DNA from 4 places in the Chryseobacterium sp. MYb328 genome. Region 2 is predicted to be linked to each of the others. Evidence: riboswitches for the same ligand, from Rfam matches in the RefSeq annotation. Region 2 holds a riboswitch; each other region holds the start of a gene.
The links. Region 2 has a riboswitch for cobalamin ahead of metE (5-methyltetrahydropteroyltriglutamate--homocysteine S-methyltransferase). Riboswitches for the same ligand answer to the same signal wherever they lie in the genome.

Region 1 (8,082 bases), on a different contig from region 2:
CCGAAGTGAATCACTCTCAATATAATAAGTTCAATACCGGAATTGGAATAGCTTACAAAACAAGTCCCTTATCTTCAATTAAAGTGGATGCGATTTTTGATATGGCAAAAAACGTTGGATTTCCCGCACTACCAATGGATTTATGGCTTTCCAGGGCAGTGATTACTTCAGCGTCTTACAGGCAATTGTTTAAAGAAGGATTAATAAAATCCTGGGATACAAAAATCTATTTCAATACCATTGAACATTATATGGATGATACCAACCGCCCTGAAAATCTGGTACACATGGATATGCCGGGCTGGAGTACTACCTATGGTTTGGTTTCTTCAATGAACCTCACTAAGGAAAGGTATACCTCAGACATAGAGATCAATGCCTACAATAATACATCTATTGCAGAAATGCGGATGTATCCGCAGGATAGAAAGAACAGAACTATGTTTGCTTATAGCTGGCCTTGGGTGACCACACGTTTTGCCAGCCTTTCGATGAATAATAAATGGGATATCTCAGATAAAAGCCGGTTGAGTTTCGGAGGATCATTAGGGCTGAATTATAATGAGTCTAAATATGCCGAATTTAACTGGATCTTCCATCCTGGAGCATCACAGCAAAAAACAAGAATTCTTCCCAGTTTACATGCAGGTTACCAATTTACCAATAATCATTTTAATTTTTCTGTAGGAACTGGTTACGGACACAGAGCACCTTCCGTTTCAGAAGGATATGGATATTATATTTACAACAGCTTTGACCGCTATGACTATATTGGAAACCCTGATTTAAAAAATGAAATTTCTTACGAAACCAATGCCAGTGCAGGTTTTAAAAATGAAAAAATGAGTATTGAAGCCAAAGTAAATTACTTCTATATTCAGAATTATATTATCGGAAAAATTTTAAGTCTGGGAAGTCCCATGAATTATCAATCCGTAGGAGTGAAGGCTTATACTTCACTGGATCATGCGACCCTCTTTAATATGTCTCTGAATGCAAATTATAGCATTATCTCGGATTTACATTGGAAAGGAACGATAACATATGCAAGAGGAAGGGATGATAAAGGAAAAAATCTGCCTTTCATCCGCCCTTTAAGCTATCTGACCTCATTACATTATACCCATGGGAATTTTGGAATTCAGACCTCTATAAATGGAGATTTTATCCAGCTCAATTACAGTCCGGAATATGGTGAAGATCAGACGCCGGCATATACCATATGGAACTTTTCCATGGATTATACTTTCAGAATCAAAAAACTTAGAACCGTTTTTCAGGTAGGAGCCGAAAACCTGTTAAACAAATATTACAGCACCTATGCAGACTGGGGAAACATCCCAAGAATGGGGCGTAATATTTATACGTCTTTAAAATTCAACTTTTAAAGATGACAAAAACTTTAATTAAAACAACAACAACTAAAATTTTTAAAATGCAAAACTTAAAACAATATCTACTATTATCCGCTTTTTCATTAGGTGTAATTTCTTGCCAAAACAGTGATGATAATCCTGTTGCCAATAATGTTACCCTTGAATTCAAGAATACGTTTAGAAATGAAACGATTGTTCTCGGAGGTGCCACTTCAAGTACAGCCACTATCAATACTTCAGCAGAAGGACAAGTTCATCATTTTTCAGAATTGAAATATGTGATCAGTAATATTCGTCTGGTAAAAGCAGATGGTAATGAAGTTCCTTATAAAGTCAATGATCTGGATCAGGGCGCTACCGTGATTGACCAATCAAAACCGGAAACGCTTCGTTATTTGCTGAGTAATATCCCTGCCGGAGAGTATAAAAAGATCAAATTCGGATTAGGAGTAAAAAAAGACCTGAATGTTTTGGATCAGGTGAGATTTCCAAAGTTCTATGCCACTGTAGGTTCTAACGATACCCAAATGATGTGGGAATGGGGAGCAGGGTATCGTTTTACAAAAATCGAAGGTTTTTATGGAGTAGATAACAAACAGATGTCTATCCACACAGGAAGTACTATAAAAGGATCAGAAGGTAATTTTACCCAGGGAGTAGATGCATATAGAGATGTGACTTTAGATCTTTCTCAACATGCCATTGTAGATAACAAAGCGCCTAAAATTATTATTAAAGCAGATTTTGATAAACTGTTAACGGGGAAAATTAATACGATTGTATTGGTTACGGGAACAGGATCAGATGGTAATGCTACTCCGAATATTCATACTGCTAACCAAATGGTAAAATTTGTTGATAACCTTGGTGGAAATGGTTCAAGTGATATTTCCGGAATGTTTTCAGTGAGTGGTGTTGAAAACTAGACTCTTCTCTGCTGCAATGAAAAAAGGATTAAGTTTTTTAGCCATTTTCATTCTGTTAATATCTTGTAATAATGATCGTTACGAACCTATTTCTGACGATAATCCACAGGTCTTGCTCAATATTCCGTCTGGGTTTCCGGAACTAAACAATTCGGTGAACTCTAATAAACCTACAAAATATGGAGTAGAATTAGGGGAGAAATTATTTAATGAGAAAAGGTTAAGTGCAGATAATACTATTTCCTGTTCCAGCTGTCATATTCAGGGAAATTCTTTTGCAGATCATAATGCACAGGGAATAGGAATTCAGAATAGAGTAGGGTTGCGAAATGTTCCCGCTATTCAGAATATGCTCTTTATGAAGTTTTATAATTGGGATGGCAATATCCTTGAATTGGAAAAACAGCCGTTGGTTCCTATTATTACTCATGAAGAAATGGGGTCTTCTATTCTGGAAGTGATAGGGAAAATAAGGGATGATATGATGTATAAAGATTTATTCAGAAAAGCATTTGGAGATGAAGCCATTACTGCTGAAAGGATTTATAAGAGTATTGCACAGTATGAGTACACTCTGATTTCTGCCAATAGCAAGTATGATAAGGTAAAACGGAAAGAAGGAGAAAGTTTTACAGAAAATGAAGCCTTGGGATATCAGACTTTTCAACAGAAATGTGCGGGTTGTCATAATACAGAGTTGTTTACTGATCAGAGTTTCAGGAATATTGGGTTTCCTGTAAATCCGGATACCAATGAAGCCGGCCGTGGAAGGGTTACGGGTATTCCGGCAGATTATATGAGTTTTCGGGTTCCTTCTTTAAGAAATGTAGAATATACAGCACCTTATGGAAGTTATGGACAGTTCCCAACATTAAGGGCAGTCCTTGATTATTTTGACAAAGGTGTTTTATCTGCAGATAACCTTGATCCTGTTTTTAAAAATAATGGAAACAGAATTCCTCTCTCGGAGCAGGAAAAGACAAATCTTATCCTGTTTATGAAAACGCTTAGTGATCGTGAATTTGTAAAAAAATAATCACGGGTAAAAACAGAAAAACTCAACAAAAATTGATTGCTTAAATCCCGTTACAATCTAGCGGGATTTTTCATGTTTACTAATTGATAATCATTTTATTCTGCATGCCATCGTATCTGGTGAGAATTTTATATCTTTGCCGGAATTTGGTGAGCCATAATAAGCTCTTAAAAGGGAATCCGGTGAAAATCTGGAACAGACCCGCTGCTGTAAGCTCCGCACCAAAGTTTTTGAAGAATAGATCCACTGTTTTTAGGAATGGGAAGGATTTCAAAAACGGAGTAAGTCAGAAGACCTGCCAGAAATAATAAACGTTTGACGCTTTCGTGGAATAAAGCTTAGGACAACAATGATTCTGTGCAGTAACAGCTGTGCTTTGTCGTTGCTTTTCTTATATCCATTAGCGTCATCATGATCCATGAATGAGCTAATGATAGCAAAACTAACTACATTTCAATTCCATACAATTGTTTTCACGGTATTCGTGTTAACCTCTCAAATTCTATTTTCTCAAACCAGAAAAAAAGACAGTATCAAAGGAGAAGTCATAAAGACTGTCAATATTTACAAAAAAAACTTTAAAGAAATCTTGCCTGCACAGGTCTTACAGGGTGAAGAGCTTGAAAGGCTTAATAGTCATTCTGTTGCGGATGCATTAAGGTATTTCTCCGGAGTTCAGATTAAAGATTACGGTGGAATGGGTGGTTTGAAGACGGTCAATATCCGAAGTATGGGAAGCCAGAATGTAGGTGTTTTCTATGATGGAATCCAGCTTGGGAATGCTCAGAACGGAGTGGTCGATTTGGGAAGATATTCTCTGGATGATCTGGAAGAGATCTCGTTGTACAATGGTCAGAAAAGTGAAATTTTTCAACCGGCAAAAGACTTCGGATCGTCAGGATCTATTTATTTACAACCCAAAACACCGGTATTCACAGGAAACAGGAAAACCAATCTTCTGATCAGAGCAAAAAGTGCTTCTATTGATTTATTTAATCCTTCTTTTCGCTTAGAGCAAAAGATTTCAAAAAGAATTTCAGCAAGCGTCAGTGCAGAATTTCTCCAAAGTGATGGGCTTTATAAGTTCCACTATAGCAGGAAATATCCTAATGGGGCTACTGCTTCTGATACTATTTCCAAAAGATATGACTCCGACATTAAAGCAAAACGCTTTGAAGCTGCTCTTAATGGAACTTTAAATAACGGAAGCTGGAATATACGAGGGTATGGTTATATTTCAAACCGTGGTATTCCGGCACCTATTGTGAAGAACCGTTTTAAGGCAAGAGGAGCAAGAATGCTTGATGAAAATTATTTTGTTCAGGCCAATTTCAGGAAAAAGCTGTTTCCTAAGCTTGAAACTCAGCTGAAGGCAAAGTTTGCTTACGATTACACTTATTTTAACGATACGGTATTGTCTCAGTCTGCGATGCCCGCCATCAATACTTATATTCAACGGGAGGTTTATCTTTCCTCTTCCAATGTATACTCTATCACTCCTAATTGGGATGTCAGTCTGAATGGAGATTTTCAGTATAATAATATGGATGCTAATTTGTATAAATTTTCATATCCTACCCGCTATACTACACTTGTTGCTTTAGCTTCTACCTACCAGTGGAACAGGTTTAAGTTTTTAGGAAGTCTTTTAGGAACATTTACTTTTGAGGAAGTAAAAATGAATAAGCGCCCTGATGACAGGAGAGAATGGACACCTGCTTTCTTTATGAGTTATCAGCCGGAAGCAATGCCAGAGCTTACCCTCAGAGCTTTCTATAAAAATATCTTCAGATTGCCAACCTTTAATGACCTGTATTATACGAGTGTTGGAAATACCTATCTGCAACCTGAGTTTACCCATCAGTATGACGTAGGATTTACCTATCAGAAAAGGTATGATCATTCCCTATTTAAAGGTCTTTATGTAAAAGTAGATGGCTATTATAACAAAGTAAAAGATAAAATTGTAGCAGTGCCAACCACTAATATGTTTCGTTGGATGATGGTGAACCTTGGGAAGGTTGAAATCATTGGAGTAGATGTAAACGTACAGGCTGAAATGATGTTAGGGAATGTGAAAATTAAACCATTATTATCGTATACCTATCAGAGAGCTCAGGACAAAACAAACAATGGCGGAGAGAAAGAAACCTATTATGGAGAACAAATTCCTTATACGCCATGGCATAGCGGATCCTTTACCTTAATGGCTGATTATAAAGACTGGAGCTTCAACTACAGTACAATTTATGTAGGGAAAAGATATGACGGGCAGCTGGATAATATTCAGTATAATTTTATTCAGCCCTGGTATACCCACGATCTTTCTATTCAGAGAAAACTGAGCCTGGCTGGACATCCTTTTAAAATCAATCTGGAAATGAATAATGTTTTTAACCAGTACTATGATGTGGTACTCAATTATCCTATGCCGGGAAGAAACTTCAGGCTCACTTTAAACTTTAATTTATGAAAAAGTTAAATATTTGTTTTCTGTTTTTGACATTAATTGCGCTTGTCTCCTGTCGTACCGATGATGTCATTATTCCCATGGAAGTAGTGGAAGGACTTAATCCTGTAGAGAATACAGGAATAAAAGGATTCTATGTACTGAATGAAGGAAATATGGGAAGCAATAAATGCACCCTTGATTTTTTTGATTACACGAAAGGGACATATTTCAGAAATATCTATTCCGAGACCAATCCAAATGTTTTAAAAGAACTGGGTGATGTAGGAAATGATATTAAAATCTATGGCAGTAAGCTTTACATTGTAGTCAATGTTTCCAATACCATCGAAGTGCTGGATGCTAAAACCGCCAAACATATCAAGTCTATTTATCTACAGAATTGCAGATACATGACCTTTAAAGATGGAAAAGCGTATGCCAGCAGTTATGCAGGACCTGTGGATATTAATCCGTTAGCTCCCAAAGGAAAAGTAGCAGAAATAGATACGGTATCGCTGACTATTCAACGTACAGCAACAGTAGGATATCAGCCTGAAGAAATGGAAATTGTGGGTAATCAATTATTTGTTGCCAATTCCGGAGGATATATGGTTCCAAATTATGACAGAACTGTTTCAGTAATTGATCTGAACACTTTTACAGAAAAGAAAAAAATTGATGTAGCCATCAACCTTCACCGTCTTAAAAAAGACAATTACGGAGATCTGTATGTAAGTTCAAGAGGAGATTATTACAACGTTCCTTCCAATTTATATCTAGTGGATGCAGCAACAGGAGTGATAAAGAAAGACTTTCATATTGCTGTCAGTGAAATGACCATCGTAAATGATAAACTGTATTACTACGGAAATGAATTCAATTACAATACTCACGCGTATGTAAAAACATTTGGAATCATAGACGTAAAGACCGAACAGGTTATTTCCAACAGAATAATTGATAAGGAGTATGAAACAATCATTAAAACGCCTTACGGAATAGCAGTAAACCCAATTACCGAAGATATTTATATGACAGATGCCAGAAACTATGTGTCCATGGGATTTGTATACTGTTTTGATAAAAACGGACATTTTAAATGGAAGACTGAAGGCGGAAATATCCCTGCCCATTTTGCCTTTTTATATAATTAAATGAAACTGAGAAACATGAATAAAAAAACTATTAATTATTTAACAGCCGGGTTTTTATCCCTTCTGTTTGTAGGAATAATTGCTTCTTGTCAACATGATGATGAGGTTGCAGCACCTATCGATCCCGAAGTAATACCTCCAATGTTTAAAGGATTAGATACTGCTTATACCATTGAACGCTTCAGAGTATTGAGTATTCCTACGAATATTTCGGGAAACATCACCTGGAGCATTAATGATTCCATCATTTCCCAGAATTCAGAACTGGAATTTATCAGCACCAAGACCGCTATTTATCCTTTAACATTAAAAGTAGGAACTGATAAAGTATTTCATTCTAAAATCAAAGTGACTAAGGAAGCAGGAACGCTAAGTAAGTATATTTCTAAAGTATTTGACTTTCGTCCGGCTGTAGGACAGTTTATGAATGAAATTCCTGAATTCGATCAGGGAAATACAACCGCAGATATGATCAAAAAAGCCAATAACTATCTGGTAGGATCTAATTCCTCTATGGTAAGTCTTGGAGGTTTTGGAGGATATGTCGTATTTGGTTTTGACCATACCATTCCCAATATGGAAGGAAGAGATTTTAAGGTCTTAGGAAATGCATTTTTCGGAAACTCTGCCAATGATCCCCGCTCAGGAAGCTGTGAGCCGGGAATTATTATGGTAGCTTATGATAAAAATAAAAACGGAAAGCCTGATGATGATGAATGGTATGAAATTGCCGGAAGTGAATATTTTAAAAATACAACCACCAAAAATTACAGCATTACCTATTTCAAACCCAATGAAAATAAGACACCTGTTCCTGGAAATGATCCTTGGCAAACCGATATAGAATATATTAAATGGCAGGATAACCAGGGGAACACGGGATTTAAAACAAGAAATACTTTCCACTCACAAAGTTATTATCCTTTATGGTTTTCAGATGCCTCTTACGGGTTTACAGGAACAAGACTTAAAGATAATTTTTACGACCAAAGCGGAGCCGGGAACTATTGGGTAGGAAAATCCTACGAATTCGGATATGCAGATAATGCCCCCAATAATGATGAGGCTTCCAATATTGATATTTCATGGGCCGTTGACAGAAACGGAAAATACGTAAAACTGCCGGGAATTGATTTCG
Region 2 (8,082 bases):
TATCTCCGGCTCCTAAATCAAAAACCGGACTGTTATCCATCATTTGAAAATCATCATCATCATTACAGCCAATCATAGTGAGCCCTGCAAGTGCCAGACCTACACCACTCAGTTTTAAAAAGTTTCTTCTGCCTGTATCCAGAGTTACCCCTTGATTAGAAACATGAATCGTTTTTTTCATAATATTAATTTTTGAAGTGTTTGATAATGGTAAAAAGAAAAAACAGCACACTAATATGCTGTTTAGATTCTACATTTTTACGGCATCAAAACCGTATCTATAACATGAATAACCCCATTGGACTGATTTACATCTGCAATTGTCACTTTGGCATTGTTTCCTTTCGCATCTTTTATATAAAGATCTTTTCCTTTTGTCCAGAAAGTAAGTTCTTCACCCTGCACTGTTTTCATCATGCTTTTGCCGTTTCCTGCTTTTACAGCAGCCCAGATTTCTTTAGCACTGTATCTTCCTGGTAACACATGATATGTCAATATACTTGTAAGCATTGCCTTATTTTCAGGCTTTACAAGAGTTTCTACAGTTCCTTTCGGAAGTTTTGCAAATGCTGCATCAGTAGGAGCCAATACGGTAAAAGGTCCTTTTCCTTCAAGTGTTTCTACCAATCCTGCAGCTTTTACCGCTGCAACTAAAGTTTTATGATCTTTAGAGTTTACTGCATTTTCAATAATGTTTTTGGAAGGATACATAGGCGCTCCTCCTACCATTACTGTTTTTTCTTTCGTCATTTGTGCAGTTACCTTCCCACTGAAAGCAAATGATAAAGCTATCATTGCTAAAACTGTGATTTTTGTTCGTGTGTTCATTGTAATATTTTTTTAAATTAATTATAGTTAATTTGTGCTTTTAATGTCATTTACGAGATTGGTTTTATTTTAGATTGAAAAAAAATGAAATTTTATTTAACTTACTGTAAATTAGATTGTTATTTTTTTACAGGAATAAAATCAAGACAGATTGAGTTCATGCAGAATCGTTTTCCTGTCGGTTTTGGGCCATCCTCGAAGATATGTCCCAAATGAGAATCACATCTTCCACACAGAACTTCTGTTCGAATCATATTGTAAGAAGTATCTTTTCTGTAGATAACACTGTTTTTACGAATAGGCTGATAAAATGAAGGCCAGCCACAAGTGGTCGCAAACTTTGAAGTGGAAAGAAACAATGGATTTCCACATACGGCACAATAATAAGTTCCCTTTTCATCAAGCTCATAATATTTTCCTGTAAATGCTGTTTCTGTAGCTCCTTCTCTGGCAACCTCATAGAGTTCGGGTTTTAAAATCTCTTTCCATTCAGAATTACTTACCTTCAACAGGTTTACGGCGGTATGGGAGTAATAAGGATTTTTGATTTTAAAATGATCTGCCTGTGCCTTATAGGTTTCTGTTGATAGGGCAATACAACAGATCAATACTGTTTTTGATATTAAGCTCTTCATATCTAATATTTTTTAAATATTTTCTTGAAACTATATACGACGTAAAAGATTTTTCGGATTTTATTGAGTATTTGTTTTATTTTATTACATTTGGATAGAAAAATAATTGCTATTAAAACAACCTATTCTGAGGAAGAACTTATCGTTTTATTAAAAGAAAAAAACGAAAATGGTTTTCATTATCTGTATGACCACTATTCAGGTGCGTTGTACGGAATTGTTCTTCGTATTGTTCAGTCTAAAGAATACACTGAAGAAGTTATTCAGGATGTTTTTGTTAAAATTTGGAATTCTATTCATCAATATGATGCTTCTAAAGGAAGGTTCTATACCTGGATGATTAATATTGCCCGAAATACAGCAATTGATTATTTAAAATCTAAAGGATTCCAGAACGAGCTTAAAAACCAATCGCTTCCTGATTTCGTATATAACACTACAGAGCTATCAATAACCAATAACTCATCAGATTATATTGGGTTTAACAATGTGCTTGAAAATCTGGAAGTTGATAAACAAGAACTTATTAATCTTGCTTACTATCAGGGATATACCCAACATGAGATATCAGAGAAACTAAAGATCCCCCTGGGAACGGTAAAAACGAAGATGCGGAATGCATTGATGAAATTAAAAGATTTGCTAAAAGATTATCAATAAATTAAATTGAACACAAAAGAATACATATCATCCGGAATTATAGAATCTTATATTCTTGGCCATGCTTCTCCAGAGGAAGCAGGGATTTTGGAGTGTGTGATGAAGAATAATGCTGAAGTAAAGGCTGCTTTTGAAGAGGCACAAATAACTTTGGAACATCTTGCTACGGCTCAGGCTGTAACACCTCCAAGTGATTTGAAATCTAAAATCTGGAATAAAATCCAACAGGAACAGTCTCCTATTGAGGAAGAGAAACCTTCTCTTTCTACAGAGATTCAGGAAATTAATGATGACAGAGATATCAAAAATCCGGAACAGATACAGGGAAAAAGAAATTGGAAACCTCTTGCTGTTGCAGCATCTGTTTTATTCCTTATAAGTATAGCCGGGAATTTGGTTTGGATGAATAACCAGTCTGCAACAAAACAGGAAATGACAAAACTGACAGCAGAAAAACAATCTCAGGATGCTGCCATGGAAAAAATGGATAGAAAACTGGATATGTTTTCCAACCCGGACATGCAGATGGTGATGTTAAAAGGAGTGGAGAAGCACCAGGAAGCCAAAGCAATGGTTTTCTGGGATAGAAAAACAAAAAAAGTATACCTTAATGGTGAGCATCTCCCTAAAGCTCCAACAGGAATGCAGTATCAGCTTTGGGCTCTTGAAGACGGGAAACCGGTAAATGCAGGAATGTATACTGAAGATAAAGACAGTAAAACGGCTTTGGCTACTATTTCAAAAGCGCAGGCGTTTGCTATTACTCTTGAAAAACAAGGCGGAAGCCCCGTTCCTACTATGGAAAACATGTATGTAATGGGAGGAATTTAAATGTAATCATAGATTGAAATTGTGAATGTTTTCAGTCTCAAAATAATTAAAAAAATAAAAGCATCCAACTTGGATGCTTTTTGGTTGATATAAGGTTGAAAATAGTTAAGATGCATATTCTACAGAAGCCTCTTTAGCAGCTGCAACCATAGCAATTAAGGCTTTTTCTGTTTCTTCCCAATGTCTGGTTTTCAAACCACAATCCGGATTTACCCAAAGTTGGTTCGAAGGAATTACATCCTGAGCTTTTTTCAGCAGTTCAGTCATTTCTTCCTTGGAAGGAACTCTCGGAGAGTGAATGTCATACACGCCTGGGCCAATTTCATTAGGATATTTGAAGTCTGCAAAAGCATGTAAAAGTTCCATTTGAGACCTTGAGCATTCTATCGTAATCACATCAGCATCCATATCTGCAATATTCTTAATTATGTCATTAAATTCTGAATAGCACATATGCGTATGGATCTGGGTGGCATCTTCTACTCCACTTGCTGAGATTTTAAACGCTTCTACAGCCCATTTAAGGTAATCTTGCCAATCCGTTTTTCTCAATGGAAGTCCTTCACGGATAGCCGGTTCATCAATCTGAATAATCCTGATTCCTGCTTTTTCCAGATCCTGAACTTCATCACGGATCGCCAGAGCAATCTGTTTACAGGTTTCGGAACGGGGCTGGTCGTCACGTACAAATGACCATTGTAAGATGGTTACAGGTCCTGTAAGCATTCCTTTTACCCATTGATTGGTTTGAGATTGCGCATATTGAGACCAATACACCGTCATAGGTTCAGGCCTTGAGACATCTCCAAAAATGATTGGTGGCTTTACAGAACGGCTTCCATAGCTCTGTACCCAACCGTTTTTAGTAAAAGTAAATCCCTGTAATTGCTCTCCGAAATATTCCACCATATCATTACGCTCATACTCACCATGAACAAGAACATCAATTCCGATGCTTTCCTGCCAACGAATCGTTTTTTGGGTTTCCTCTTTTAATAAAGTATCATATTGCTCGGCAGTCAGTTCTCCCTTTTTGAATTTTGCTCTCCAGCTTCTTACTTCAGCAGTCTGTGGAAATGACCCGATGGTTGTCGTAGGAAATAAAGGAAGCTGTAATGCCTTTTGTTGAGTCTCTTTACGGACACTGAATGAATTTTTCCTTTGCGAATCTGCCTCTGTAATAGAATATGCTCTTAGTTTTACATTTTCATTATGAATCAGTAAAGATGTTTTTCTGTCTGAAGCGGCTTTTTTATTGTTTTCAAAATCCAGAAGAATATTATGATCAGAAGTTTCCGAAGCCAGCTCTTTAAGGATTACCACTTCTTTTACTTTTTGTTTGGCAAAAGCCAGCCAGTTTTTGATTTCAGATTGAAGACCGGTTTCAAAATCTAAATCACATGGTGAATGCAGCAGAGAGCATGAAGGAGCGATGAAAACTCTTTCAGATCCTAATTTTTCAACTGCTTTTTTGATGATAGATAAAGATTTTTCATAATCATTTTTCCAGATGTTTCTGCCATCTACCACTCCAAGAGATAAGCTTAGGCTTTCTGGAATAGAATCAAGTGCATCTTCAAGCTGCTCAGGGTTTCTTATCAGATCAATATGCAGTACATTCACAGGAAGTGAGGCTGCAAGAGACAGGTTGTTCTTTAATCCTTCGAAATATGTCGTTACAATGAATGTAAGTTTTGGAAACTGTCTTCTAAGCTCAGTATATACAAAAGTATAGGCTTCTTTTGCCTTTTCAGTAAGGTCTAAGGCTAAGAAAGGTTCATCAAACTGAATCCATTCAGCACCCTGGCTTTGTAACTTTGATAAGATATCAATATAAACTGGAAGAAGATTATGGGCAAGATCCAGCTTATCAAATCCTTCTTCTTTTTCCTTTCCTAAAAGTAAATAAGAAACCAAACCGATAATTACAGGTTTTGCATTGATCCCTGCCTGTTTTGCTCCGGCAAATTCATTAAAAATCTTATCTGAGGTAAGTTTAAACTGCTGATTTTTATAAAATTCAGGGACTATATAATGATAATTGGTATCAAACCACTTCGTCATTTCCATCGCAGTGATATCCAATCCGTCTTTCTGATATCCTCTTGCCATGGCAAAGTAAAGATCCAGTTCCGAATTGTTCTTTTTAAGAGCTACCTCATGATAACGTGTTGGGATAGCTCCTACCACAAGGCTCATGTCCAGCACCTGGTCGTAGTAGGAAAAATCATTGCAGGGAATAAGATCGATTCCTGCTTCTTTCTGAAGGTTCCAGTTCTGGCTGCAGATAGATCTTCCTACGGTAAGAAGTTCTTCCAAAACGATTTTACCTGACCAATACTGTTCGCAGGCTTTTTTTAGTTCTCTTTTGCTACCAATACGCGGATAGCCCAGAATGTGTGTTTGCATTTTTACAAATTTTAAATTAAACTTATTTTAAATGCTCTTTGAATGCTTCGGAATGCTGTTCGGGATAGAAATTTTTGAGATCAGGTGATATAAGCAGTTGGTACAGTTTCACCCGGAGATAAAACGTACTGCAATAGATCATCTGTATGACTCAAAAGCTTCAGACCGCGAAAGCATTGTCAATTCAGTAAAGGCAGGTCTCCTGACTTGTAACAGTTTCTGTCATCCTTCCCGCTTTTGGCAGTGGATATCTAAGGACAGAAACCTTTGATGTGTTACTTACAGTTGCGCGACAGCTCGTGATTCTCACACGATTCCCTATTAATCTACCTTAAGTAAAACCTTTCCTGTTTGATGAAGATTGTAAAGAACGATCTTTTACCAATAGTATGTCTGATAAAAGATTTTAATTTTGTGTAAAATTACTAAAACAGAATATATTAGCAATTAAACAGGGTTTATTTGGTTAATATAGCTTTTAAATTGTATTTTTAAAGAATATAATTCTGTATATTTGGGTGATTTTAAAATATAAAAGAATAATATTCTGTGGAACAACTTGATGATAAGGACATAAAACTGCTGAAACTGCTTCAGAACAATGCAAAATTGACCGTTAAAGAACTTGCTAAGGAAATTAATCTGTCACCTTCTCCTGTTTTTGAGAGGGTAAAAAGACTGGAACAGGAAGGCTTTGTAAAAAGATATGCAGCAATTCTGGATGCAGAAAAGCTTAACCGTGGATTTACGGTATTCTGCCAGATTAAATTGAAAATTCATGACCGCTCTGTGGGCTATGATTTTGTAAAAGAAATCCTGGAAATTGAAGAAGTGGCAGAATGTTACAATATTTCCGGAGATTTTGATTTCCTGTTGAAAGTTCAGGTTCGCGATATGAAACATTATCAGGATTTTGTATTTAATAAGCTGGGTTCTGTAGACTCTATAGGAAGTACACACAGTACCTTTGTAATGTCTGAAGTAAAAAATAATCAGGGCTTGACTTTATAAAATGACTGTTTTATTTACCTAAAACTTAACAGGCTTTAAAAACCTGTCAGGTGTAATATATTTAGTATCATATTCAGAATAAAAAAATAAAAAAGCCGCTCTAAGAATAGAGCGGCTATACTTTTTTAATTTTTAATGGAGTTGCTGATTAGCAAGTAGAACCACACTCTAATAATTTGATGTGGATTACACCATTAACTACACACTGTGTTTGGCATAAAGCGTTTCCTACAACAGTACCTACACCGCCGATAACTCCACCTACTGTAGAACCTACTCCGGTAACAACGCCACCTACGATAGTACCTACTCCTCCAAGAACGCCACCAACAACGCCTCCTAGACCTCCTAGTAAACCTCCGATTGGATCAAGTAATCCTTCTCCTGAAATTGATTTTAGTTCGTTTCTGTCTAGTTTTTTGAAATTTTTCATGATTAAAATTTTATATGATTAATACATCACAAATATATGATAATTAATAATAAACTCATATTATTTTGAATAAAATAATTAAACAATTTTATTATTTAATATTTCGTTAATATAAATGAATAACATTGTGTATATCATTTTTGTTTGTATCTGATTGATTCACTAAATTTTAAAAAACATATTTCAAATTTTAAATGTTGGAGTTAATATTTTCAATGTAAATTAACTTTTTAATGGTTAATATTTAATGTTTGTTAAAATGAGGTTTTAAAGGTAAAAACTGAGGCTGCAACTGTAAAAAACAGGTGCTTTATTAGCTGATTTTTCTTGCTTTAGTTAAGAAGTGATAAAATTCTCTAAATTTTATGGTAAATGCTGTTCTGATTATTGACCACAGGGCGTAAAATTTGTATTTTTGTGGACATACTTCTATCAATGTCAATTTTTTCAAATAATATACGCTCTTTGAGAGCCAAGAGAAAACTTTCTCAGCAAAACGTAGCTGATGACCTTACGATCTCCCGGGTGAGATATTCTAAATACGAAAACGGAATTTCAGAACCTCCAATGGAGCTTCTTATTAAGATAGCCAAATATTTTCATGTCAGTATAGATCTGTTGCTGTCCGTAGACCTTCAGAAATATTCAACGGAAGATATGCTGAAGCTTCCGGATAACAGAATTGTTCTTCCTGTAGCTGTGGATGATCTTGGAAATGATACCATAGAAATCATTCCTCAGAAAGCTTCTATGGGATATCTGGAGGGATATAGTGATGTGGGATATATTGAAAGTCTTCAGCGCATTGCCCTTCCCTTTTTAAATAATGGAAAATACAGAGCATTTCCAGCAGATGGAGATTCTATGCCTCCATTCAGAAGTGGTTCATACATTGTAGGAAAATATGTAGAGGGAATCGATGAGCTTAAACCTGGTAAGACCTATGTTTTCATTACCCAGAATGATGGAATTACGTATAAACGTTTTAAGGAGAATAAAGGAAATGCCATTTGTGTAAGTGCAGATAACTCTTTCTATGAACCATACGATATTCCGTTTGAAGATATTGTAGAGATCTGGCAGTATGCTTCAGGAATTTTTCCGGAAGATTTTGAGCCCGGAGATTATGAAAGCTATAATTTCAAGGAAATGTTCAGGGAATTGAGACAGGATATCAAAGAATTGGATAAAAAAGTGTCTACACGCCGCAGAAAGTCTTCTCAATAAACGAGGTAACAATTTCGTACAAAATAAACAGGCTCTTCAAATCATTTT
Region 3 (8,082 bases), on a different contig from region 2:
ATATTATACAACAGCATATCTCCGGCTTCCTCAGAAAGTTCTTTAGCTACTTTTTTAATCACCACATTTCTTGGGTCCGAAATTGTGTAAACAGGATGTCCGAATCCGATGATCACTTCTTTGTTGACAATGCGCTGACGGATATCTGCTTCCGCTTCATCTGGCGAATTGTATCGGCTTTGGATTTCAAATGCCACTTCATTGGCACCACCATGTTTAGGACCTCTTAAAGCACCAATGGCTCCTGTAATAGCTGAATAAATATCTGAACCTGTTCCTGCGATCACACGGCTAGTGAATGTAGAAGCGTTAAATTCATGTTCGGCGTAAAGATTTAACGAGATCTGCATGGCTCTTACCCATGAATCAGAAGGTTTTTTTCCATGTAATAAATGAAGAAAATGCCCTCCAATCGTATCGTCATCTGTTTCTACATCAATCTCTTTTCCATTATGGGTATAGTGATACCAGTATAATAAACCCGAACTGAATGATGCCAGTAATTTATCTGCAATATCCCTCGCTCCGGCAATATTATGATCGTCTTTTTCCGGTTGAATACTGCCAATAGCGGATACCATGGATCTCATTACATCCATCGGATGTGCCGCTGCCGGAATACTCTTTAAAATATTTCTTACAGAATGGGGTAACCCTCTTAAAGACTTTAATTTAGCTTTGTAATTTTTCAATTGAGCTCCGGTAGGCAGCTGACCATAGATCAAAAGGTAAGCTACTTCTTCAAACTCCGCTTTTTCAGCCAGATCCAGGATGTCATATCCTCTGTAGTGGAGATCATTTCCACTTTTTCCTACGCTGCAAAGCGCTGTATTGCCTGCTGCTACTCCAGAAAGGGCAACGCTTTTCTTAGGCTTGAATGTTGGTTCGCTATTCGTTGACATTACTATTTTGTTTAAAAAGGTTATCTAATTTTTGTTCATAATCATGGTATCCAATGCTTTGATAGAGTTCTTCTCTGGTCTGCATAGTGTCTAATACATGGGCCTGGGTTCCGTCTTTGCGGATGTGTTCATAGACATTCAGGGCCGCTTTATTGGCTGCACGGAAAGCTGAAAGAGGGTAAAGGATCAATCCTACGCCTGCATCTTTTAATTCATCAACCGTATACATATCAATCATTCCAAACTCTGTGATGTTGGCCAATACAGGGATTCCCGCTGCATCAACGAATTTTTGATAAAAACTTAGATCAGGAACTGCTTCGGCAAAAATAAAATCAGCACCGGCTTCCTTATAGGCAATGGCTCTTTCAAGAGTTTTTTCCAGCCCTTCATTGGCAAAAGCATCCGTTCTGGCTCCGATTACAAAACTTTCATCTGTACGGGCATCTGCAGCAGCCTTCAGCCTGTCTGACATCTCTTCTTTGGTTACGAGTTCTTTTCCTGGACGATGTCCACAACGTTTTGCTCCCACCTGATCTTCGATATGTAAAGCTGCTGCACCTGCTTTAATCAATGATTTTACAGTTCTGGCGACGTTGAATGCTGATGGGCCAAATCCTGTATCCACATCTACCAGTAAAGGTAAATCACAGACATTGGTAATTCTTTGAATATCAATTAATACATCTTCCAGCGTGGTAATTCCCAAATCAGGAATTCCTAAAGATCCGGCAGCAACGCCGCCGCCTGAAAGATAAATGGCATTGAAGCCGGCTTGTTTGGCCAATAATGCATGGTTGGCATTGATGGCCCCGACAATCTGAAGAGGACTTTCTTTTTGCATAGCCTTCCGGAATTGAGTACCGGGAGACTTCCAGTTTTCATTTTTAGTCATTGTAATATTTATGGTTTAGGTGAAATTTGTTTACAGATAGAGAAGAATAGCGATCATGATTTAATTGCAGGGAAGTAAAAAGAGAATAATGAGTATCGCTTCGATTTGCTGCCAACAGACAGAAAATCTGTGTGTTTTTTAGGAAACAGCATTTCAGGATCTTGACAGATCTGTTGGGTGTGTAGGAATTATCGAAATGGGTTAGGTACATTTTTTACTTTTTACATGCATTAAACGCTATAAAAAGTTCCTGCAGACTTCACAATGCTTTGTGAGAAAGAAAAATTACGGAAAGGTGACACGGATGAGCGGTAGATTCATAGAAGAACCTGTTGTTCTGCTATTATCTATCTCAAAAAATAATACGAGTTGATAAACTATTTTATCATATCATTATCCATACCGTATCATACCTGACTATAAGCTTCAAACCGCGAAAGCATCGTCAATTCGAAATAGGCAGGTCTCCTGACTTGTAACGGTTTTTATCATCCTTCCCATATACCGGAGCATACAGTGGATATGAATTTGATAAAAACCTTTTTGTTGTTACTTACAGTTGCGCGACAGTTCGTGATTTGCACACGATTCCCTTTTAATACACAGCTAAGTGTTACCAATTTCGGTTGATAAAGAAGGTGTTAAGAACTCCTTGGTGGTAAATATAGACATTTTATGAAAACGACAAAATATTTTATGCGAACAATAATTAATTGAATGTAATTTGTTGATAACGTTTTGATTACGAAATGTATCTTTTGATGTTTTTAAAATAATATCTGGAATTTGCCCGGGTTTTTAATTACCAAATTGTTAACAAATAAGATAGAATTTTAAATTGATTTAAATAAAAGGTGTGTTTTTGTAGTAACTTTTCATATTTAAAAACAGAAGGAAAATACTGAATAAGTTCAAAGCTTCAAAATTGGAGTTAATTTCTAAAATACTGCATTTAAAATATAAGAAAAAATTTAGCGGCTGATTCCGTTTCCGTATTTAAACTGGCTTGGAATGATGTTATATTTTCTCTTAAATGCTGCTGAAAAATGTCTGGAATTTTTATATCCAATCACCTCAGAAATTTCATTAATACTTAGATCTCCTTCTATAAGCATTTTTTTTGCATGTTCCATCTTTATATCATTCCAGAAGCCGAATACGGTAGTTCCGAAAAGCTCTTTAAATCCCTTTTTTAAAGTAAATTCATTGGTTCCTACCTGATGGGCAAGGTCTATTAATGAACAGTTTTCATTAAGGTTATTGACGATAAAATCTCTCACTGCATAAATTTTATCTTCATCTTTTTTAAGAAGTGATGAGGTGGAAGAAGTAGTATTAAAAAGCTGTTCCAGTTGTAAAAGAAGAAGTTCAGCCACCTTGGCTTCAAGGTAGATTCTTTTAAAAATACCTTTTCTGTCGCAGTGAATGATGTCGTTCAGAACCTGGTACATTTCCAGGCTGATCCGGCAATGGTCCGGATTGATAAGACATGAATGCTGTTTCTCAATAGCATTTCTGAATGTATTGAATAGTTCAGAGTCTTCAGGAAGGAATTTCTTAAAAAAATCCGGGGCTAAATTAACTTCCAGGATCTGCATTTCATGACCGTCGAATTCCATCTGGCCACTCATCTGATGGGCATAAATTATATTATGCTGATAACTTTCAAAACAAACTTTATTGTTGAAATTCTCTGAAAGAGCAGCGCTTTTTCCTTTTAATGAAAAATGCATTTCAACACTTTCGAAATCGGCCTCAAAGTACAGTAATACTTTATTTTCAAGTGAAACATTCCCGAAGCCAATGTGAACATTCTCAAAACAGATCTCATGATAAAAACCATTTCCATAAGGAGGTTTCAGATGGGTAATACACTCTCTGATTTCGCCATCGTTCTGGTAATAGGCATTGGGATATTTTCTTTCCACCAATGTTCCTCCAATTTTATCATCGTAGACCCGTAATGCCATTATTATTTTATTATGATTAGAATTCTCCTTTTTGCGGACTTTTTACTCCCTTTTGCGTACCTGTGTGCCCCAATTTTCATCTTAGTTTTGCACAAAGATAAATAATTATTTAGAATGATTCTTAATAGTAAGCTTGATTTTATCTATTAAGATCAAATAAAAAATAATAGAAATGAAGAATAATATACAACTAAGTCATGTATTGTATCGGGTGCAGGATTTACATATTGCGGTAAAAAAGCTACAGGATGCAGGCTTTATTGTTGAATATGGAGCATACCCTGATAAGGCTTATAATGCTTTGATATGGTTTGAGAAAGGCATTTTTATCGAAATTTACCATAATTCCGGGCTTCCTGTTTATATAAAATGGATGATGAAGGTCTTTGGGTATCAATCGGTTTTAGAACGGATGAGGCAATGGGAAGATATAGAGGAAGGCTGGTGTGAATGGTCTCTGGAGTCTGCATTGGAAAACCTGAATTCAGAGAAACAGTTTTTCGAAAGTGAAAATACAGGGTTCAGGTTTCATAAGGCTAAAAGAAAAGATGGAGATGGAAATAAACTTAAATGGGAACTTCTGATGCCTGATGATATTGATTTTCCTTTTTTAATGTCTGCTTATATTCCTAATCCCAGGCCCAAAGAAATTAATCATCCCAACGGAATTGTAGGAGTGAAAAATATTAAGGTAGGCACCGATCGTCTGAATACTCAGGTATTAAACCGCTTGCTCACCAATCAGGAAGGGTTAGAGCTTATACAAGGGAAAGGATTACAGACTGTAGAATTCATCAATTCTGATTTGAAAATTGAAAATATATTATAACCCCGGATTTCTTAGAATCAAAAATTATTTAAAGAACGAAATATGAATTATTCAAGTAAAATAAACTGGTCTTTTGCCGCCGCAATTATGGTATCTGTATGCTGGATCATCGGTGATGTTTTTGTCGCAGGATTTGATCCTAATCCTGAAGATTATCCATTGTTTTCAAAGACTTATGCCGATCAGGTAAATGTAGGATTTGCAACTTTGATGTTGGAAGGTACCACTCCGGGACTGATGTTTGGGGCTTTGATCGGAGCGCTCACTGGACCTCTACTGCTTCCTGCAAGCTGGCTGGTTTTCCAGTTTTTTAAAGATACCAAAACCTGGTATTCGGTGGCTGTTTACTGGATTTTATTAGCAGGGGCTGTTTTGTCTCCTTTAGGCCACGCCGGATTCTTTTATGTGGGGGAAATCTATAAGGCAATCTATCATACCGATCCGGTGGCTCATCCATTCCTTTTAGAAACGGGGCGAGAATTTATGAAAATGCTTAATATAGCCTGGGGAGCAGCCATTGGAGTATTAGCTATCGGATGGATTTCATTTGCGGTATGTATCCTTTTGAAGAAAACATTACTTCCAAGATGGATGGCTTTATTGACCCCATTTGTGCTGACCTTATTTATTATTCCAATAAAGGGAATGCTGCCACTGCCTTATTCAGGCTGGGTTGGGGGAGCGATATTCAATATTGCCTATCTGGTATTCTTCGGCTCATTATTGATCCTTTTCAGAAAGAAACTTAATAGAGAACTACAGAACTAATAGCTATCTATATATACTACACTATGAATTGGGCACTTTTTAGGGCTCAATTTTTATGTATATGCCTTTATTTCTTGTCGTTCTGTATTTTTAATGATACTTTTAAAGAATGGTCTCATTGTTTAGTTTATTTTAAGATGTATTAATCGTGAGATTACCAAATCAATATAATATGAAAAAGAAGATACCGTCAGTGATTAAAACGAAGTATTATATTTTAGGCAAGCTATTGATTATTATATTGTTGGTGTTTGTTTCCTGTAAAGAAAATAAGGGCAAAACAGATGACAATATTATGGTACATACTGAAACCATTCAATCCGTAAAAATGATCTCTGCCGGTGGAGGACTGGGGTTTTCTTCCAGCACTTTAATTGATAAAGATTCTATTCATTACCGTCGTACGGTAGCAGCTAATGAAGCCGAAAATCTGACGTACAGCAGAGAAGTGAAACCTGAGGACTGGAAGAAACTGGTTGCTACAATTGATCAGAAACTATTCCGGGCAGTAAAAGAAGGAAAAAGTGTACAGCCTGTAGACGGAATTGACACGAAGATTATCGTCACAATGAGTGCAGGCGATATTTCTAAAATGAATGCCTATGATGATCCTGCATGGAAAAGCATTCGTGATATTATAAACCATTATAACGAATTATATAGGTAATGTTCCTGAAAAATACAGTTGATGAAACAGAATGTAATATATTTGATATTCTGACAATGAAAAACTGAAATGTCACTTTCTTTGCTTACAAAATATACATATGTCTACATCAAAATTAAGCCTGTTTGCTACCCTTACTCATATTATTTTATTAGTGATACTCATGAAGTATGATGAGGTATTGTTTACTCATGATTGGGAAAATGCTGTTATGTTCCTGATTGTTGGGGTTGTCATTGTAGCTTTGATACTAGCCATTGCATCAAGAAAAACGAAATTGGGAGCTGTATTGATGATCACTAATGGCATTTATACATTGATCTGTTTTTTTATGTTGTATTTCGCTTTGACTTACACTTTTAAAGTATAAAATATATAAGCGGGCTGAAGATAAGTTTATAAATCAATCCCTGCTCTCCAAACTAAGGAGGCAGGGACTGCCGTTTTCTCAATGAAAATTGATTACATGGTTTTAAATTCAAACAACTCCTAGGCCTGGTAAGACTATTATTTACAAAGGCATAAAAGCAATAGCATCCACTTCTATCATCATGCCATCCAACGCTAATTTTGGAACAGGAATTAAGGTGCTGGCAGGAAACTTATTGTTTTTCCATACTTTATGCATTTCTTCTGTCCATATTTTGAGTTTCTCCTGATCGTGGTCAACAATCAATACTGTGATTTTAAGGATATCGTCAGGTTTCAAATGATATTCTTTAAGAACCGTCTCCAGATTTTTCAGCGCGAACTGAACTTGTTGTCTAAAGTCTTCAGAAAGATGATGATGCAGGTCTTCACCACCACTTTGTCCTGATATAAATACATATTTTCCGTTTCCTATACCGCTTGTGGCGTGCGAAAAAGCATAAGGAGTAGGATCAAATAGAGTTTCCGGGTTTTTAGACTCGATATTTGTCATATTTTTTTGTTTGTTGGTTGTATCATTGTTAGCTTGTGAACAGCTTGAAAATAGCAATATAAAAATAAATGAAGCCAGAAGAAGCTTTCCTTTATATAGGATGTTTTTAGAATGAATCATGATTGATAAGGTTTACATTGATGAAGCAAAGGTAACCTCAATCATTTTTCAAAACGTTTACATATGTTGAGAGAATTCAATAGTATAATTCATAAGGTGATTGCTTTCTCAACAGGTATAAAGATAAAGCAATAGAGATATCGGTCATTTATACAGTTCTCCGGTGAGGCAGACGACGGTAAAGCCTGAAAATTTGTGTAGATGATGCTTGAGTCAGCATGTTAAGTTTCGAATTTAGCCAAATTTACATGGGGAATTCCTAAATTGCCGGAATAAAACTAAAATGGCCATAGGGATAACACAAATAGATTTAAATAAATCTAAATCAGGATTTTATTACAATGATACACAGGCATTGATTGATCAATATTTGTTGGGAGATCATTCTTTAAAGACAGTTAGCGCATTAATAAAAGAACTTATAGACGATGAACTTCCATTTTTTGCAGAAGAGGAATTTCCTTATACAGAATTAACCAGATGCGATTATACTGTTATCTCTAAGGGTACTTTTAATCAACTGCAACATAATAAAATGTTACCTTCTATGTTGAACTATTCTTCGGCTATGTATGTAAATTTTAAATATGAAAATAATGAATTCATACATCCGGAGGGAGAACAAAATTATTTACATTCAAATATGCCTTGTATGGTTTATTTTCAAAATAACATCGTTACATTTTTTATTCTTGATGAAGATGGCGATGCTTATTTTTCATACTCTTTGAACTTTCATGATTTAAAATAGTAACAAATTATAGGTAAATGTATAACTCCGGAAACCCACTACGGTGATTACTTATTCTATTTTTGAATGGTATCCGGATGATGGTCATGCCTTTGAAATAGCTTAAAAAGGATAAATAAATGAGAACAGAAATTTTAAAATTAAATGGCATTTTTAATATGTCTTTTGGTAAAACATTTTTCACTGGTGAGTTGGGAGACATTAATCATTTTATTATAGGTAAATCAAAATGGGATATTTTTATTAATGATGTTTATT
Region 4 (8,082 bases), on a different contig from region 2:
CAAAGAAATGAATAAAACTGAATAAAGGATCTCTTTCATCTGGTTTTTTCTTGGCAATAATATCAAATAAATATTCAATTTTATTGTTGTAGGTATCTGGCTTTTCATTTGAAATAAATGCCCAGAATTTTGGATTATTGAGTTGGTTTTCGATCTCATCCCAAATCTGAACCAATTGTGTTCTGCGTTTAATTTTGTCATCTTCATCCATTCCTTTGAAGCTGTCAGAATTCACAAACTTAGCTTTAATAAGTTCAGCACTTGTAAGTGGGATTTTACCGCGATTTAAACGGGTAAACAGTTCTTCACTTTTCTTTTGTTCATCTTTTACTTCATACCAAATTACCTGTACACTCCATTCAGGGGTTTCTTTTTCCTCTTTATCATTGAGGGAGATACTAGGTAGGATAATTTTTAACATTTCATCCTTTACCTGTCTTGGAATACCTTTATCACCGTTTTCAAACCATTCCTTAATACACTGATAAGCTTCGCTCATATAGTACAGATCAGGTTTAGTACAGTTAATTTCATTAGTCTCCAAAAATGTTTTGGATTCAAGTCTTGTTTTGTAATAAATGGAATATAGATTATCAGTATAACCCTCAGATTTTAAATTGTTGTGAAGATATTCCAGTGTTAAATAGGTGATAATCCGGTGAAGAGTTGTTAAACGCTGCTGTCCGTCAATAAGCTCAAAACCTTCTATAGAGTTTCCGTCAATATCTTTCCATATATGCTTCTTTACAACTACAGGCTGAAGGCAATAGTAGGTTTTAGCTATTCCTTTTTTACGGTATTCCCAAATGTCTTCCAGCAATTGTGAAACGTTGGTTTTTGTCCACCTATATCCCCGTTGGTATTCAGGAATGTAAAAATTATGTCCCAAAAGCTCCGTAATGCTTAAGGTCTTTATTGAGTTTTCATTCATAATAGTTCAATAGTTTTTGCGAAGATAAAAAGTCATTTCATCAAAACATACCAAATTTTGTTTTTTTTATCAGATTAAGCAACAGATGTTTTGATTTGAACTTCCTATAAAGTTGATGAGGTATTTTTGTCAAAATCTGATTGTAACTCACGAGGTCCGGATGATCTGCTGGATCTCTTTCTGAAACCTTTTGTTCTGTTTTCTTATTTTTAGAATAAAATAGAGTAGAATAGGGATAAGGATTCCTGCAATAGCAAAGGATAGAATCTTCATATAATGATACCGGGATTCCATTTTTTGACTTTTGATGATTGTTTCTTTATTATGATTATCAATAACCTGATTAATGGATGACAGCTCATTTTGTTTCCTTTTGAAGCGCATTTCAAAATATTTCTTATTATACAGCTGGTATAAATTCTGTTGTCCCATTGCCAGATAATTATCTGCCATTTCTTTGTAAATACCTTCATTCAGAATAATATCCCCTGTATTTTTACTGAGGTTTTCAGCTTTTATCAAAAGGACCAATGCCGTTTGGTTTTCATGTTTCTGTTTATGTACTTCAGATATTCCCTTTAATGCAAATGCTTCCAGGCTCTTTGCATGATTTCTTCCGGCGTAGTTTATTGCCTGTAAAAATGAATGTTCTGCCTTGTCAATCTGGTTAAGATTTAGATAGCAGTAGCCAATATTGTAATAGACCACACTCATATTGGAATACGTTGTTTTCTTTACAGGCACTTTCTCAAAGTTTTCTATGGAGATCAGAAACTTTTCCAGAGCAATTTCAGAATTGGACTGACTTTTATAAATCATTCCTCTTATGGCATAGATGGTAGCTGTTTCAATATATTTTTCAGGTGTTTTCTCAGTAATTTTCGCCAGATATTGATCTGCCTCGTTCAGTGTTTCAAGGCTTTTGCTGAAAAGTTCCATTTGCTGATACTGGATAGCAACGGCTACGAGGACACCTACCTGGCTTTTGGTGTCATTCGTTTTCTGAGAAAGTTCTTTGGCTTTTAAAATATATTTTAAAGATTCATCAAAATTCCTTTTGGCTACATTGGCGGTGGAAAGGAGCATGTAAATTTCAATAGACGTTTTGAGATCACTGTCTTTTTTCAGTAGCTGCTTTCCAATTTGAATCGCTTTATCAGGATTGTCATAGATTTCCAGCTTGGCTTTTTTTAACAGAGAACTATCCGAAGTGTTTTGACCGTTTATAAAAATATAGGAAAAAAGGATCAACGAGAAAATTTTCAATCTTAGTTTCATGATACTTTATTTTTACTGATTTCCTGAATGTAAGCGTTAGGAGACATTCCGGTAACGGATTTGAAAACGGTTGTGAAGGCACTATGTGAAGAAAAACCTGAAAATTCAGCCAGATAACTGACTTTATAATTGAGAAAGGTAGGTTCTGTTCTTAATAGTTGAGCAATATGATTGATTCTTAATTTGTTAATGTAGCCATTGAAGTTTTTTTCCTTATTGGTATTGATGACCTCCGAAAGGTATTTGGTATTGACTTCCAATTGGGAAGAAAGCAAAGAAAGTGACATGTTTTTATTCAGATATCGGTCAGATTGTTCAAATTCTTTGAGTTTTTGAAGGATTTCTTCCTCTTTTTCCTTTGAAATTTTATGAGAGTTCTTTTCGGAATCCGCTGTATTTTTTATTATGGAAGTAGATAGTAATATTGTTTGTTCCTTTCGGGTATTCTGTTTTTCAAAGAAATCAAATTGCTTTTTTAGGTCTCTATTTTTGCTTTTAATGATTAAAAAATAGATGAACAAACCAATGACGATGAATAATATGACCAGAGTGGAAGACCAGAAAGATGTTAAATAAGTTTGCTTCTGAAATTCAAGTGTTTTATTCTGATTTGTTTCTACCAGTTTTACAATATACCGTATTCCTTCTCTTGTATTGGAGTCTGTTTTTATTCTTAAATCATTATAGTATTTGTTATATTGATGGTATTTCATATCATCATGAAGAGCAAAATAGGTTCGGGACAACGATTCGTAGATTTTGATTTTTAAATTGTTAAAAGGAAGGTCTTCAATCAACGACAGTCCTTGTTCCAGTTTTTGGGCAGACATTTTATAATCCTGTATCAAAAAATAGTACCGCGATAAATTTTCATAAGCTAAGCTGAGTAAAAATGGTTGGTTTTGCTGTTGCTCAAGGTCAGAAATGATACTTTCTATCAGGTTTTTATACTCAATCAGATTATTTTCTTTCATCAAATAAGAAGAACGGAAAATCCTATTTTCTGTTTGTATGATTTTATTCTCATCATCAGTATTACTGATGTACTGATCACTTTTGTCAAGATTTTTTAACGCATTCGGATAATCCCTGTTAATGCCCAGATTTAAAGCCTGTAGCTGATAGAGTTTGGCTGTGGTGATCCTGAATTTTGGATGATTGCTTTTCAGAAGTTTCTGATCTGATAAGAGGCTGGCAATGATTTTTTTTGATTGATTATATAAACCCAGATTCTGATATTGGTCTGCAAGATTATAGTTACCAAAAACCTGCATGAAATAAGAAAGATTTTGATCCTGATCTTCTTTTTGAGAAAAACTATTGACAGACTGCATATAGTCTCCCTTCATAGCAAATGCCTGTGAAATGATATTTTGAAGAATAATCTTATGCTCTATATCCTGATCGCTTACCAGAATTCCTTGGGTATAACTTATACAGTCGTCAGGATTCTGATATAGTTTCTGGAATGCCTTATCTGTTATAATATTAAAATCAGGACCGGTCTGCCCTTTGGCAATAAAGGAAGAGAATGCGAAGGTCAGCAGAAAAATCCATCTGCTATTTTCAAACATTTTTCTGAATAACAATTTGTTTTTCATGTTTCTTTCAATAATCCTCCTGAAATAAGTCTTCAAAACGGTATTTATTTAAGTGTTTGGTTACTAGGTTTTTAAAATTATGATTCTTTTGAAATTCACGAATTGTGAAAGCCTATTTCTTTTGTTTGAGTAAATATAATATTAATATTGTTTTCAGTAATTTAAAATATTAAATATAATCATATATGGTAAATTTTTATAAAATGTCAATAAAGGTATTAGCAGCTTGTTTCTTTTTTAATTTTGGTGTAGTGGAAGCTCAGTTTACTGTAATGGGACTTGGAAATTATAATGTGGGTGCGGTTTCTGATAAAGGAGTAGTAAGCATGCACACTACTGGTGGTGGAATATTTATGTGGACAGCAAATACGGGGATCGTACAGATAGGTACAGTATCAAACGGATATCCGGCTGCCGGAAAAACAGTTGTTTCTAACGATGGAATGAAGATCGCATCTTCAGTGACCAATACAGCGACAGGTTTTAATGAAATTTCAACCTATGAAGTAAGTTCTGCTACCTGGACGAATAGAGGCGGGCTCGTTCCCACCGGTTGGGATGGCAGTGTAAGTTCTACATGGGGAATGTCTCCGGATGGAAATGCAATTGTAGGACTTGGATGGCTTACTGCAGCAAATGCCCATGCTGTAAAATGGGATGGAACAAACGGGGTGGTAGATCTGGGGAGTATGGTAAGCGGGCGAAGCTCGAGAGCAAATGCAATAAATGCAGACGGAACTGTTGTTGTAGGATGGCAGGATGAACCTACAGGAACCAGAAGTGGTGCAAAATGGATAGATGGGGTGGAAAGCTTCATTACGGATGCCAACGGGAGCAATGTAGGAGAAGCAGGAGCTGTTTCCGCGGACGGGAATACGATTATTGGTTCCGCAAATCCGAATCCTTATGTCTGGAAGGCAGCAACCGGAGTGACGTATATAACGCACCCCAATGCTTCATTTTCTTTTAAAGGAGGGGCAACGGGGGTTTCTGGAGATGGCACAAGGGTTATCGGCTTTTACAGGGCATTTGGAGCACCACCAATGTCTGGAGAAGGTTTTATCTGGACAGAGGAGAGTGGACGTATTAACCTCAATGACTATGCAACAAGTTTAGGAATTAATACTAATGGTGTGATAATGGGGCTTCCATTGGCCATTTCTCAGGATGGTAAAAAAATAGCAGGAATGGGAATGAATGCCTCTAATCAGATGGTCGCATTTTATCTGGACCTTACAGGATATTTATCTGTGAGAGATGTAGAAAATGATAAAAATAAAAGCACAATAAGTATTTATCCTAATCCGGTAAATGATATTTTATACTTTAAAGGATCCGGAAAAATTGAAAAAGCAGAAGTTTATAATATGGTAGGACAAATAGTGAAATCATTCCCATCCATAGAGGATCAGATTGATGTATCATCTTTACCGAAAGGAAACTATGTACTTCAGCTTTCAGAGAAAGGAGGTAAACAACAGAACCATAAATTTATTAAGAAGTAAAATCAGCAAATTTTAATAATAGTTATACCATGAATAGCTGCTTTCAATATTGGAGGTAGCTATTTTTGTAAATTGACAAATATCAGAAAAAGGAAATGGTGAAAGATGATAAAGAGTAATAATACCATCTTTTCCCCCTTTTTTAAGTAGTTTTATGACGACTTTCAGGAATAGTAAAATTAAAAATGACTTTCAGTTTCCCGACTTCAGTTATATCCAAATAAGTCCGTTCTTGTCTAATAGATTTAAAAAACTATCTTTGCAAAAATTTTGGTTTCCAGTATATTGGAATGAAAAGGGAATTGGGTGAAACTCCCAAACTGTCCCCGCAACTGTAGATCGCAATAAAAATTTCTGTACACAGCCACTGTATAAAACGGGAAGGCACAGAAAGCGAAAGTCAGGAGACCTGCCAGAATAATAATCAAAAAACATATTGCTTTCGGAGGAAAAGTAGAATAATATGGATATAAAAAGATCTCTAATACTGTTTTTGTCATCATATGGCTGCTTTCTTTTCGGACAGGAGAAAGCTGTTGATACAATTTATATCTTCGATAGCCAGATGAACAAGGTGAAACAATTTCATCCTGTGAAAACAATCAATGCTGAAGAGGTTGAAAAAAACTCCAGCAATCTTTCAGAACTCTTAAGATTTCAGTCTTCAATTTATATTAAAGAAAATGCACGTGGTGGATCTGCTTCACCATCTTTTAGAGGAACTACTGCTCAGCAGACATCCTTTGTCTGGAACGGAATTAATGTTAATTCCAATTTTCTGGGCCAGGGAGATGTAAACAATCTTTCCCTGTTCGGGTATGATCAGATTGGAATAAAGGCAGGCGGCGGAAGTGTTACTTATGGTTCCGGAGCTATTGGAGGTAGCATTCACCTGGATAATAGCCTTAATTTTAATAAAGGTTTTCATGGAACGGTGTTCTCTGAAGCAGGTTCTTTCAATACCTATAATAATTTTGTTAAAGGCTCTTACAGCAATGAGAAATTCAGTTTTAAAGCTTCCGGAAATTATTCTGTTAGTGAGAATGCTTACGAAGTAAACAAAGAACCTAGGAATTATATAAATCTTAACGGGGAGTATTATAATACGAACTTTAATATTGCTGCCGCTTATAAATTAGCTCCTCATAATCAGATTTCATGGATTTCAGAATGGTTTAACGGACAACAACATTTTCCAATTATCTTTGATAAGGAAACGAAAACGAAATATGAGACTCAAAATCTAAGAAGCCTGATTTCCTGGGACTGGAATAAAACAAGCTTTAATAACTCTTTTAAAGTAGCTTATACAGAAGAAAATTTTCAGTATTTTAATGATATAGAAAGACCTAAATTCAGTAGTGGGACCGGAAGGAACTATATTCTGAAGAATGATTTCAATTATTTTCTTACCTCAAAATGGAACTTCAATATCATTGGAGAATACCAGCTGAATAAAGGCGAAGGCTATGGATCCGGAATAGATCAGGTAAGCCGGAATATGGGGTCTGTTGCCGGTTTGATAAGATATTTTCCTACCACTGATTTACGTATTGAAGCTGGAATAAGACAGGATTTTGTTGGAGTGGCTAAGTCACCTCTTTTATTTTCTTTTTCAGGAAAATGGAATGCTTTACGCTGGTATAATCTTGGATTAAGTGTTTCAAGGAATTTCAGAGCACCTTCTTTCAATGATCTGTATTGGAGACCTGGAGGAAATGAAGATCTAAAACCGGAAACCTCTTACCAGTTTGAATTGAGAAATCAGTTTAAAGTCGGTGATTTCAAACTTTCCGTGATTCCTTATTATATGGATATCAGAGATATGATAAGATGGCTTCCTAATTTTTCAGGGATTTATAGCCCTGTAAATACAGAGCATGTAAGATCTTACGGAGTAGAAACCCAAGCGGAATTTGCTAAACGTTTTGGTAAGCATTTTCTGAATGTAGGTTTAGGATATAGTTACACAAATTCTCAGGATTTGGAAAAAAAGAAACAGCTGATGTACGTTCCCTTCCATAAATTTACCGGAAATGTTGATTATCAGTATGAATTTATAAAAGTATATGCTCAGGGATTGTTTACCGGGCTTACTTATACAGACTCCAATGAGAAGAAAAGTGAGGCTCTGAAAGAATATTTTATAATGAATGCTGGCGTTGGAGCTACATTTTTAAAGAATTATACATTGGGTTTTAAAATCAATAATATATTCAATCAGACTTATTATACTATGTTTGCTTATCCGCTACCCGGAAGAAATTACAGTGTGAATTTAAATATCAATTTTTAAAAATAAAATTTAATATATATGAATATCAAAAGAATTTTACCTCTTGCATTTGCTTCAATGCTACTTTTTAACGTTTCATGTAGCAGCGATAATGATGCTGAAACAATTGAAACGCAAGTGGATTATACAAACGGAATACTTGTTTCTAATGAAGGTGGTTTTACAAAACCTACTTCTGATGTTACTTTTATTAGTAACAATCTGGGAACAGTTTATAGTAATATTTATGCTAACAATAATAAAGGGGAAGCTTTCGGAAAAGTACTTCAGAGTATAGGTTTCAGTGGAGATAAAGCATATCTTGTTGCCAATATTCCTAACAAAATTGATATTGTAAACCGAAAAACATTTAAAGTACAAACTACAGTAACGGAGAATCTTGACAATCCAAGATATATTGCATTTTCAGGGAATAAATTTTTTGTAACAAATAATAACTTTTCCGGTAAAAAGAAAGTAAATGCTTATAAT

Region 1: another riboswitch for cobalamin. It lies ahead of WH267_RS04745 (TonB-dependent receptor plug domain-containing protein); the one in region 2 lies ahead of metE (5-methyltetrahydropteroyltriglutamate--homocysteine S-methyltransferase).
Region 3: another riboswitch for cobalamin. It lies ahead of prpB (methylisocitrate lyase); the one in region 2 lies ahead of metE (5-methyltetrahydropteroyltriglutamate--homocysteine S-methyltransferase).
Region 4: another riboswitch for cobalamin. It lies ahead of WH267_RS18370 (TonB-dependent receptor plug domain-containing protein); the one in region 2 lies ahead of metE (5-methyltetrahydropteroyltriglutamate--homocysteine S-methyltransferase).

Annotation. Positions count from the first base shown of each region.
Region 1 covers NZ_JBBGZQ010000003.1:155,282-163,363, reverse strand. The annotation lists gene WH267_RS04760 (TonB-dependent receptor plug domain-containing protein) at 1-1,388, shown strand, start outside; gene WH267_RS04755 (MbnP family protein) at 1,436-2,302, shown strand; gene WH267_RS04750 (cytochrome-c peroxidase) at 2,319-3,338, shown strand; cobalamin riboswitch at 3,469-3,655, shown strand; gene WH267_RS04745 (TonB-dependent receptor plug domain-containing protein) at 3,769-5,811, shown strand; gene WH267_RS04740 (YncE family protein) at 5,808-6,944, shown strand; gene WH267_RS04735 (cell surface protein) at 6,960-8,082, shown strand, end outside.
Region 2 covers NZ_JBBGZQ010000041.1:10,765-18,846, reverse strand. The annotation lists gene WH267_RS24535 (ferritin-like domain-containing protein) at 1-181, opposite strand, end outside; gene WH267_RS24530 (fasciclin domain-containing protein) at 259-828, opposite strand; gene msrB (peptide-methionine (R)-S-oxide reductase MsrB) at 948-1,463, opposite strand; gene WH267_RS24520 (RNA polymerase sigma factor) at 1,554-2,123, shown strand; gene WH267_RS24515 (anti-sigma factor) at 2,130-2,954, shown strand; gene metE (5-methyltetrahydropteroyltriglutamate--homocysteine S-methyltransferase) at 3,060-5,363, opposite strand; cobalamin riboswitch at 5,539-5,724, opposite strand; gene WH267_RS24505 (Lrp/AsnC family transcriptional regulator) at 5,913-6,374, shown strand; gene WH267_RS24500 (bacteriocin-like protein) at 6,523-6,807, opposite strand; gene WH267_RS24495 (XRE family transcriptional regulator) at 7,243-8,034, shown strand.
Region 3 covers NZ_JBBGZQ010000002.1:184,737-192,818, forward strand. The annotation lists gene prpC (bifunctional 2-methylcitrate synthase/citrate synthase) at 1-902, opposite strand, end outside; gene prpB (methylisocitrate lyase) at 889-1,797, opposite strand; cobalamin riboswitch at 2,239-2,433, opposite strand; gene WH267_RS02850 (helix-turn-helix transcriptional regulator) at 2,769-3,767, opposite strand; gene WH267_RS02855 (VOC family protein) at 3,940-4,596, shown strand; gene WH267_RS02860 (DUF6796 family protein) at 4,639-5,364, shown strand; gene WH267_RS02865 (hypothetical protein) at 5,537-6,031, shown strand; gene WH267_RS02870 (hypothetical protein) at 6,132-6,401, shown strand; gene WH267_RS02875 (RidA family protein) at 6,543-6,953, opposite strand; gene WH267_RS02880 (hypothetical protein) at 7,357-7,824, shown strand; gene WH267_RS02885 (hypothetical protein) at 7,944-8,082, shown strand, end outside.
Region 4 covers NZ_JBBGZQ010000021.1:689-8,770, reverse strand. The annotation lists gene WH267_RS18390 (DUF262 domain-containing protein) at 1-931, opposite strand, end outside; gene WH267_RS18385 (tetratricopeptide repeat protein) at 1,079-2,209, opposite strand; gene WH267_RS18380 (helix-turn-helix domain-containing protein) at 2,206-3,810, opposite strand; gene WH267_RS18375 (T9SS type A sorting domain-containing protein) at 4,014-5,315, shown strand; cobalamin riboswitch at 5,570-5,746, shown strand; gene WH267_RS18370 (TonB-dependent receptor plug domain-containing protein) at 5,779-7,611, shown strand; gene WH267_RS18365 (hypothetical protein) at 7,630-8,082, shown strand, end outside.